3 regions of the Streptomyces sp. NPDC111802 genome follow, and region 2 is predicted to be linked to each of the others. Evidence: riboswitches for the same ligand, from Rfam matches in the RefSeq annotation. Region 2 holds a riboswitch; each other region holds the start of a gene.
What was found. Region 2 has a riboswitch for cobalamin ahead of ACZ7NC_RS04795 (energy-coupling factor ABC transporter permease). Riboswitches for the same ligand answer to the same signal wherever they lie in the genome.

Region 1 (3,263 bases), on a different contig from region 2:
TCCTCCGGCCGGTCCACGAACCGCACGACGGCGCCGGGTTCGGCGGCGAGCGCGTCCACGTCGGTGAAGTTGGACATCAGGGGAATCGCGCATACGGCGACCCGCAGCACGTCCTCCCCGACGGGCGGGGCGACGTTCGACTCCCGGACCGTCCCGCGCAGGGAGACCCGAAGCCCGTCCTCCTCGTCGATGCCGAGGCCGTGCCGGAAGGGGAGGACGCCGTAGGTGTGCCGCCCGGTGAGCCCGTGCAGCATGTCGAGGCCGGGCTCCAGGAGGCTGACGTCCCCTCGGAACTTGTTCACCAGGAACCCGGCGACGAGTTCCTGGTCCTCCCGGGACAGCAGCGCGACGGTGCCGAAGAAGGAGGCGAAGACACCACCGCGGTCGATGTCACCGACGACGAGGACCGGGAGCCCGGCATTGCGGGCGATGCCCATGTTGACGATGTCGGTCCGGCGCAGATTGATCTCCGCCGGAGAACCGGCCCCCTCACAGATCACCGCGTCATACGTGCCCCGCAACTCGGCGAGACAGTCCAGTACGGTCCCGAGCAACTGCCGCTGCCGCCCGCCGTGGTACCCGCGTGCGCTCAGCTCGCCCACCGGCTTGCCCAGCAGCACGACCTGACTGCTCTGCTCACCACCGGGCTTGAGCAGCACGGGATTCATCAGCGCGGTCGGCTCGACGCGACAGGCCTGGGCCTGCATGGCCTGAGCACGCCCGATCTCGGCACCCTCTTTGGTGACGAACGAGTTGAGGGACATGTTCTGCGCCTTGAACGGCGCCACCTTCACCCCCTGCCGCACCAGCCAACGGCAGATCCCGGCGGTGACGACGCTCTTGCCGGCGTCGGAGGTGGTGCCGGCGACGAGAAGTCCACCGCCCGTCATGACGTACGCCCTTTCCTGAGGAGCCGCGCGCCGGCGCACACACCGAGCGCGAGCCAGCTCACACGCTGCGAGAGACGCACGGCACGCTCGATGTCCGTGGCCCGAACGGCCCGGCCGGTCTCCCCGTTGAGCACCGGCCGATGCTCGACCCGCCCGCCGTACGACAGGGTGCCGCCGAGCCGAACGCCGAGCGCCCCCGCGAACGAGGCCTCGACGGGCCCGGCGTTGGGGCTCGGGTGCTTGGCGGCGTCGGCACGCCAGGCCCGTAGCGCCCCGCGGGGGTCGCCCCCGGCGACGGCGGCGAGTACGGCGGTCAGCCGTGCCCCGGGCCAGCCGACCAGGTCGTCGAGCCGGGCCGAAGCCCATCCGTAGCGGCGGTACTTGGCCGACTTGTGCCCCACCATGGCGTCGAGCGTGTTCACGGCCCGGAAGCCGAGCAGGCCGGGAACCCCGCCGACGGCCCCCCACACCAGAGCCCCCACCACCGCGTCGGAGGTGTTCTCGGCGACGGACTCCACGACCGCCCGCGCGATCCCGTCCGCGTCCAGCGCCTGCGGATCCCGCCCGCACAGATGCGGCAGCCGCGCCCGCGCCCCGTCGACATCCCCCGCTTCCAGGGCACGCCCGATGAACCGGGCCTCCCGGGCCAGCGAAGTCCCCCCGACGACCGCCCAGGTGGCGGCGCCGGTCAGCGCGACGGAGGCGGCGGGAGAGGTACGTACGACACGCGCGGCGAGCGCTCCGGCGACGACGGCGCCACCGGCGCACACGGCGGTGTGCACCGCGCCCCGGGTGCGGTTGTCGCGCCACAGCACTCTTTCCACGGCGGCGGCGGCCCGCCCGAACGCGGCGACCGGATGCCCCCGGCGCGGATCGCCGAGCAGCAGATCACCGAGAAGTCCGGCGGCGGCGCCGTACGCGAAGACGCGATCGGCTCGCATCGGGGTCAGCCGACCGCGGGGTCACACGTGGGTCTAATACTGCGTGTCGATCGGCAGGCGAGCATCGCGTCATGTCCTCACTCAGGGTGTCCACGCCCTGGTTCGACGAGACCGGCGGTGAGAGTTCCTGGCTCCCGGGGCTTTCTACCCCGGTGACAGTGGCGGGACCGCGCCGGATTCACACCGGCTTCCTCTTCTGCCGCCGTACTTGGCCCCGGCAGTCCACCACGGGGTTGGAAGGGCCGTCAACTTGCCGTTGACCTGCGACGGGAGAGTGTGCGAAGGCCCACACAGCAGCGAGGTGCGGGACGGTCGTCCGTCCCGCACCTGGGGTGTTTCAGGTGATGCGCGCTGTGCGTCAGGCCACGATCAGATAGATGCCGTACGCCACCGCCGCGGCGCACGCCGCGAAGCACGTGTAGGCACCGGTGACCGCGAGAGCGGCCGAGCCGCCCTGGGCCGAGGCCTTCTCCTGGCGGGACAGGCCCGCGATGCCGAGGGTGAACAGGCCCACCAGGGCCACCGTGACCACGAGGCTGACGCCGAAGACGGAGCCGAGGGCCGCCCAGTCGATCTTCATGCTTCTTCTTTCTTGGGGGTAGCCGAGTAACTGGGTGGGGTCGTCAGACGCCGGCCTGCGAGGGCGCCGGCTCGGTGGACGGGGCCGGGATGGTGGCCGTCAGGTCCTCGGGCGCCGGGCCCGCCGGGGGCGGGGTCACGGCGGCCATGGCGGTGGTGACCACGCCGGGCGACTCGTCCGTGCCGCTCGCCTCGTTGACGTTCGTGTGGTCGACGACCTCGCGGCGGGAGAGCTTCCAGATCGCGGCGCTGGAGGCGACCAGGAAGACGGCGACCACGGCAGTGCCCCAGGCGCCGAAGCCCGTGACGTACTCCGCGAGCGCGCCGACCAGGGCGGCGGCCGGGAGGGTCAGGCCCCAGGCGACGAACATCCGGGTGGCCGTCGACCAGCGGACGACGCCGCCCTTGCGGCCGAGGCCGGCACCCATCACCGAACCGGAGACGGAGTGCGTGGTGGACAGGGAGAAGCCGAGGTGGGAGGAGGCCAGGATGACCGTGGCCGCGCTGGTCTGGGCGGCGAAGCCCTGCTGCGGCTGAAGGTCGGTCAGGCCCTTGCCCATGGTGCGGATGATGCGCCAGCCGCCGAGGTAGGTGCCGAGCGCGATGGCCAGGCCCGCGGAGAGGATGACCCACAGGGGCGGGTCGGAGTCGGGGGCGACGGCGCCGCCGGCGACCAGGGCGAGGGTGATGATGCCCATGGTCTTCTGCGCGTCGTTGGTGCCGTGAGCGAGGGAGACCAGGCCGGCGGAGGCGATCTGCCCGCTCCGGTAGCCCTTGGCGGCGGCCTTGCCGTCGGCCTTCCTGCCGAGGGAGTAGGTCAGACGGGTGGCCAGCAGCGCGGCGATGCCCGCGA
Region 2 (3,263 bases):
CGGCGGCGCCAGCGACTGCTGTGCGCTGCCGCGTCGATCGGCAGCACGCGTCAGACCTTGCCGGCCTTCGGTTCCTCGGCGCTGGGCTCCCCGGCGGTGGGCTCCCGCTCCAGCGCCCGCCGCTCACCCTGCTTCCGGCCCCGGTGCAGACCGAAGTAGTAGGCGAGCACACCGGCGCCGAGAGCCGCCTGGAGCGAGAACAGGGCCGACTCGATCTCGCCGGACGGCGGCTCGTAGAGCGGCGAGAACCACGGCTTGTAGTCCGGCTCGATCTCGGTGATCGCCGACTCGGCCTCGCCGTCGGAGCCCGTGAACGGCTCCTCCTTGTGGTCGCCGAGGCCGAGCGCGAGCGGCAGCACGGCGAGCGCGGCCACGACGAGCAGCAGCAACAGGTTGATCTTCGTGTTCTTCTTCATCACGCCACCGCCTCGGTCTCGGTCCGGGACCGCTCGCCGGCGACGAGCACGCCGAGCCGGGTCAGTTCGCCCTTGCTGGACTGCACCAGCAGCCGCATCACAAGCACCGTGAGCAGGCCCTCGCTCACCGCGAGCGGGATCTGGGTGACGGCGAAGATGGAGCCGAACTTGCCGAGCGCGCCCAGGAATCCGCTGCTCGGGTCGGGGAAGGCGAGCGCCAGCTGGACGCTGGTCACGCAGTAGGTGGACAGGTCGGCGACGAACGCCCCGAAGAACACGGCGACCATCAGCGGCACGTCGAAGCGCCGCAGCAGCTTGTAGATCGCGTACCCGGCCCAGGGCCCGACGATCGCCATCGAGAAGACGTTGGCGCCGAGCGTGGTCAGGCCGCCGTGCGCCAGCAGCAGCGCCTGGAACAGCAGGGTGATGGTGCCGAGCACCGCCATGATCGGCGGCCGGAACAGGATGGCGCCGAGCCCGGTACCGGTGGGATGCGAGCAGCTGCCGGTCACCGAGGGCAGCTTCAGCGCGGACAGGACGAAGGTGAAGGCTCCGGAGGCGCCGAGGAGCAGTGTGCTCTCGGGGTGCTCCCTGACCTCACGGGTGAGTGAACGGACTCCGTGTACGACGAACGGCGCGGACGCGACGCCCCAGGCGACCGCGTGCGCCGGAGGCAGGAAACCCTCGGCTATGTGCATGGCTCAGCAGACCCTCTCCAGCACCTCGTGGATGGTTGACGCGCCTTGGCCGGTCTCCTGGCTGACGGGTACCACACGCCCGTGCTCCGCCTTCCCGGGTTCCGAAGAACCCAGTGGCTGCCCATGAGGGCCGGAGCCGGACTTCCCGATTCACAGTGGCGAGGGCCGCACCGGCATCACACCGGATTTCCCGTTCACCAAGGCGTCGTGACAGTAGTGCCCGCACACGGTGGCTGACAAGCGGGCCCAGGGGGCGTGAAAGCGGCGTTCGTCCGCTTCGTGGCGGGTTCTCGCGCGGGCGCGTAACGTGACGGAGCATGAAGATCCTCATCAGTGCCGACATGGAGGGCGCCACCGGTGTGACCTGGCCGGGCGACGTGCTGCCCGGGACCCCGCAGTGGGAGCGGTGCCGGGGGATGTTCACCTCGGACGTCAATGCCGCGGTGCTGGGATTCTTCGACGGCGGCGCCGACGACGTCGTCATCAATGAGGCGCACTGGTCCATGCGCAATCTGCTGCTCGAACGGCTCGACGAGCGGGCCGAGATGCTCACCGGCCGGCACAAGTCGCTGTCCATGGTCGAGGGCGTTCAGCACGGCGACGTGGACGGCATCGCCTTCGTCGGCTACCACGCGGGCGCCGGCATGGAGGGCGTCCTCGCGCACACCTACCTCGCCAACTCCATCACCGGGGTGTGGCTGAACGACGTACGGGCGAGCGAGGGGCTGCTGAACGCGCACGTCGTCGCCGAGTACGGCGTGCCCGTCGTGCTCGTCACCGGCGACGACGTGGCCTGCGAGGACGCGCTCGGGTACGCGCCCGAGGCGCTGAAGGTCGCCGTCAAGGACCACGTCTCGCGGTACGCCGCCGTGTGCCGTACACCGGCCAGGACCGCCGCCGACATCCGCGCGGCGGCGAAGGAGGCGGCCGCGCTGGCGGTCCGTCAGCAGCCGGTGAGCGGCGGCCCGTTCACCGTCGCCGTCGAGTTCGACGCGGAGCACCTCGCGATGGCCGCCACCGTCGTCCCGGGCGTCGAACGTATCGGCGAACGAAAGGTGGCGTACACCAGCGAGCGTATGTACGAGGGAATCCGTACCTTCAAGGCGGTCACCACGATCGTCTCGGCCGCGGTGGAGGAGCAGTATGGCTGACGGGCAGGCGCTGGACGAGGTCGTGACGTTCACCTCCGACCTCATCCGCATCGACACGACCAATCGCGGGGGCGGGGACTGCCAGGAGCGGCCCGCCGCCGAGTACGCCGCCGCGCGGCTGGCCGAGGCGGGCCTGGAGCCCACCCTGCTGGAGCGCGTCAAGGGCCGCACGAACGTCGTCGCCCGCATCGAGGGCAGCGACCCCTCGGCGGCCGCGCTGCTCGTCCATGGTCATCTGGACGTGGTGCCCGCGCAGGCCGACGAGTGGAGCGTGCACCCGTTCTCCGGGGAGATCCGCGACGGGGTCGTGTGGGGCCGGGGCGCGGTCGACATGAAGAACATGGACGCGATGATCCTCGCCGTCGTCCGGGCCTGGGCGCGGGAGGGCGTACGGCCCCGCCGGGACGTTGTGATCGCATTCACCGCGGACGAGGAGGCGAGCGCCGAGGACGGCTCCGGCTTCCTCGCGGACCGGCACGCCGGGCTGTTCGAGGGCTGCACCGAGGGGATCAGCGAGTCGGGCGCGTTCACCGTCCACGACGGCGGCGGCCGGCAGATCTACCCGCTCGCGGCCGGGGAGCGCGGCACCGGCTGGCTCAAGCTCACGGCACGCGGCCGGGCCGCGCACGGCTCCCAGCCCAACCGGGAGAACGCGGTGACCCGCCTCGCCGCCGCCGTCACCCGCATCGGCGCCCACGAGTGGCCGATCCGCCTGACCCCGACGGTCCGCGCCGCCCTCACCGAACTCGCCGCGCTGTACGGCCTCGACGCCGACCTGGCCGACGTGGACGCACTGCTGGCGAAGCTCGGCCCGGCCGCCAAGCTGGTGGAGGGCACCGTCCGCAACAGCGCCAACCCGACCATGCTGGACGCCGGTTACAAGGTCAATGTGATCCCGGGGGAGGCGGTGGCCTACGTCGACGGCCGGTATCTCCCCGGCTTCGAGGACGAGTTCCGCGCGACCGTCGACGAACTCACCGGCCCGGACGTGGACTGGG
Region 3 (3,263 bases), on a different contig from region 2:
ATGTGCTGCGGGTCGTCTTCCGGCCGATCGTGCTCCAGGGCTCCGTGGCGGTGCAGTTCGCGGGCTATCTGCAGATAGACGGGTGACTCGGTCACCTCCGCCGTCTCCACGATCCAGTCCACGCGGCGCTCGTCCGTCTCCGGGACACGCGCTTGGACGAAGCGCAGGGCCTCCTCCTCGCTGAGTGGTTCCAGCTCCACGATCGCGGCCGGGGTGCTCTCCAGCGGGCTGTGCGGCCGGGAGGCGATGACGAGGGGCAGCTTCTCCTCGTGCGCGCGCTCGATGGCCCGCCGGATGATGTTGTCCCGGTTCTGCTGGAGGCCGTCGCCGAGCAGAGCCTCCTCCAGTCCGTCGGCGATGACGACCGGCTTGTCGTCGGCGAGCAGTTGCTGCCAGACCCGCTCGGTCTTGCCGCGCGCGAGGATGCCTCGGGGTGCCTCGTCGGCGAAGCGCTGACTGGCCATGCGTTCGAAGTTCAGGTCACCGGTCGCGTCCCGCAACCGGATCGGCACGGGCACGGCGTTCTGCTCGGCCAGCAGTTCGGTGAGCCGTACCAGGACGGCGGTTTTGCCCACGCCGACGCCGCCGACCAGCAGATAGGGCCTGCGTGTGTCGCGCTCCCGCAGCCGTTCGGCGATGACCTGGGCGATCTCCTCCCGGCCCACGATCTCGGCGGCGTCCGGGCCGGCGGTGAGCACCAGTCGGTAGGGGTCGTCCTGTGCCTTCGCGAGATAGCGCCGCTTGGTCCACCGGTACCACCAGAACAGAAAGAGCGTGGCGGCGATCGACGCCGCGAGCACCGGGCCGACGAAGCGCATGACGGCGTCGAACCCCTTGCTGTCCTGCCGCCACTGCTCGAAGCCGGTCGTGGAACTCGTGATCACGATGTACAGGCCCTGCACGGCCCAGGCGAGCAGCGCGAGCGCGGCGACCACCCAGATGGCCCGGGTGACGTTGGTGTAGGAGAGCCATCGGCGCCATTTCTTGGGGCGGGTGGCGCCGCGGCGGGCCTCCAGACGGATCGTCAGCCTGTGCCAGTGGCCCACGAATCCACGCTTGGCCCAGCTGCCTGCCCGTCTCGGAGCCAGTGTCGCCATCGGCGCGTCGCGAGGCCGCTCCTTGCCGGGCGGGTGACGGACGACCCTCGTCATCGTGGGTCTCCTTCCGAACAAGGCTCTCGAAACGGAGGACCGCGGGCGCCGACACCTACCTCCATGGAAGCACTCCGGGAACTCCCCGCAACCCGGCGGCTCTCGGCGAAAACCCGAGGCCGCCGCCGTACCGGTCCGGCAGACTCGGCCGTATGGACATCGTGATCCGGCAGGCGGATCCCGGCGAGTACGAGGCGCTCGGCGAGATCACCGCCCAGGCCTATCTCCAGGACGGCCTGCTCGACTTCGGCGAGAGTGATGAATACCTCGGTGAGCTCAAGGACGTGGCCAAGCGTGCGGCCGCCGCGGAGGTGCTGGTGGCTGTCGAGGACGGCCGGCTGCTGGGCGGCGTGACCTTCGTGCCGGACGGCGGGCCGATGGCCGACATCGCCCGTCCCGGAGAGGCGGAGATCCGGATGCTCGCCATCGATCGCTCGGCTCGCGGCCGCGGCGCAGGCGAGGCCCTCGTGCGTGCCTGCGTCGACCGCGCACGGACCGCGGAGGGCTGCGTACGGATCGTCCTGTCGACCCAGCGCACCATGCACGGCGCCCACCGCATCTACGAACGTCTGGGCTTCGTCCGCACACCCGCGCGGGACTGGAACCCGATTCCGCACCTCGACGACATCACTCTTCTCACCTACGAGTTGACGCTCTGAAACCACCGCGACACAACATCTGGGGGTGGCGTGGCAGGCGAGCACAAGATGTATGCTCGTCCTCGCTGTCGCCGCAGGGGAATCCGGTGCGAATCCGGAACTGTCCCGCAACGGTGTACATGCGTGCTTTTGCACGCCTGGTTCAGTCCGAGGACCTGCCGACAGCGCACCCGACCACCCGGTCCGGGTGCCATGACGTCCGGGCCTCGTGGAATGGGCTGGTGGACGCGACGCCCCGTGCGCTCGTGAGCTGCCCCCTGCCCTCCGCAAGGCCCCGTGCCGAGCGAGGGAGAGCCCCACGTGACCATCGCGCCAGCCGAACCGGCCTCAGCGATCCAGGACATCGACGGTCCGGGAACCGCACTGCTGCGGACCCTCACCGAGCTGACCGCCGACCTCCCCGACGCCGACCCCGGCCGGGTCGCCGCCGCCGCGCTGCGCGGCCGGTCCGCCCGCGCGGACGACTCGGAGCTGCGCGAGCTGGCCACCGAGGCGGCGGCCGGTCTCATTTCCGAGGACCCCGCCTACAGCAGGCTCGCCGCCCGGCTGCTGACCGTCTCCATCGCCGCCGAGGCCGCCTCGCAGGGCGTCACGTCCTTCACCGAGTCGGTCGCGGTCGGGCACCGCGAGGGCCTCATCGCCGACCGGACCGCCGACTTCGCGCGGATCCACGCGGCCCGTCTCGACGCGCTCATCGACACCGGCGCCGACGACCGCTTCGGCTACTTCGGCCTGCGCACCCTGCACAGCCGCTATCTGCTCCGGCACCCCATCACCCGCAAGGTCATCGAGACGCCCCAGCACTTCATGCTGCGCGTCGCCGCCGGTCTCGCCGAGGACGACACCACCCGCGCACTGGACGAAGTCGCCGCGCTCTACGGGCTCATGAGCCGCCTTGACTACCTCCCCTCCTCCCCCACACTCTTCAACTCCGGCACCCGCCACCCCCAGATGTCGTCCTGCTACCTCCTCGACTCCCCGCTCGACGAGCTGGACTCCATCTACGACCGCTACCACCAGGTCGCCCGCCTCTCGAAGCACGCCGGCGGCATCGGCATCGCGTACTCCCGCATCCGCAGCCGCGGTTCGCTGATCCGCGGCACCAACGGCCACTCCAACGGCATCGTCCCGTTCCTGAAGACGCTCGACGCCTCCGTCGCCGCCGTGAACCAGGGCGGCCGGCGCAAGGGTGCCGCCGCGGTCTACCTGGAGACCTGGCACTCCGACATCGAGGAGTTCCTGGAGCTGCGCGACAACACCGGTGAGGACGCCCGCCGTACGCACAACCTGAACCTCGCGCACTGGATCCCGGACGAGTTCATGCGCCGGGTCAACGCCGACGAGCCGTGGAGCCTCTTCTCCCCCGCCGACGTGCCCGAGCTGGTCGACCTGTGGGGCGAGGAGTTCGACGCCGCCTACCGCAAGGCGGAGGCCGCGGGGCTCGCCAAGAAGA

Region 1: it holds a riboswitch for cobalamin, as region 2 does, so the genes downstream of both, ACZ7NC_RS34010 (cobalamin biosynthesis protein) here and ACZ7NC_RS04795 (energy-coupling factor ABC transporter permease) in region 2, are expected to answer to the same signal.
Region 3: it holds a riboswitch for cobalamin, as region 2 does, so the genes downstream of both, ACZ7NC_RS10950 (ribonucleoside-diphosphate reductase subunit alpha) here and ACZ7NC_RS04795 (energy-coupling factor ABC transporter permease) in region 2, are expected to answer to the same signal.

Annotation. Positions count from the first base shown of each region.
Region 1 is NZ_JBVKCZ010000039.1:56,676-59,938, reverse strand. Features, by position in the region: gene ACZ7NC_RS34015 (cobyric acid synthase) at 1-890, opposite strand, end outside; gene ACZ7NC_RS34010 (cobalamin biosynthesis protein) at 887-1,831, opposite strand; cobalamin riboswitch at 1,934-2,073, opposite strand; gene ACZ7NC_RS34005 (hypothetical protein) at 2,190-2,411, opposite strand; gene ACZ7NC_RS34000 (inorganic phosphate transporter) at 2,455-3,263, opposite strand, start outside.
Region 2 is NZ_JBVKCZ010000003.1:324,382-327,644, reverse strand. Features, by position in the region: gene cbiQ (cobalt ECF transporter T component CbiQ) at 1-47, opposite strand, end outside; gene ACZ7NC_RS04800 (energy-coupling factor ABC transporter substrate-binding protein) at 51-416, opposite strand; gene ACZ7NC_RS04795 (energy-coupling factor ABC transporter permease) at 416-1,114, opposite strand; cobalamin riboswitch at 1,145-1,331, opposite strand; gene ACZ7NC_RS04790 (M55 family metallopeptidase) at 1,432-2,265, shown strand; gene ACZ7NC_RS04785 (M20/M25/M40 family metallo-hydrolase) at 2,258-3,263, shown strand, end outside.
Region 3 is NZ_JBVKCZ010000008.1:108,748-112,010, forward strand. Features, by position in the region: gene ACZ7NC_RS10940 (NACHT domain-containing protein) at 1-1,151, opposite strand, end outside; gene ACZ7NC_RS10945 (GNAT family N-acetyltransferase) at 1,304-1,810, shown strand; cobalamin riboswitch at 1,863-1,987, shown strand; gene ACZ7NC_RS10950 (ribonucleoside-diphosphate reductase subunit alpha) at 2,111-3,263, shown strand, end outside.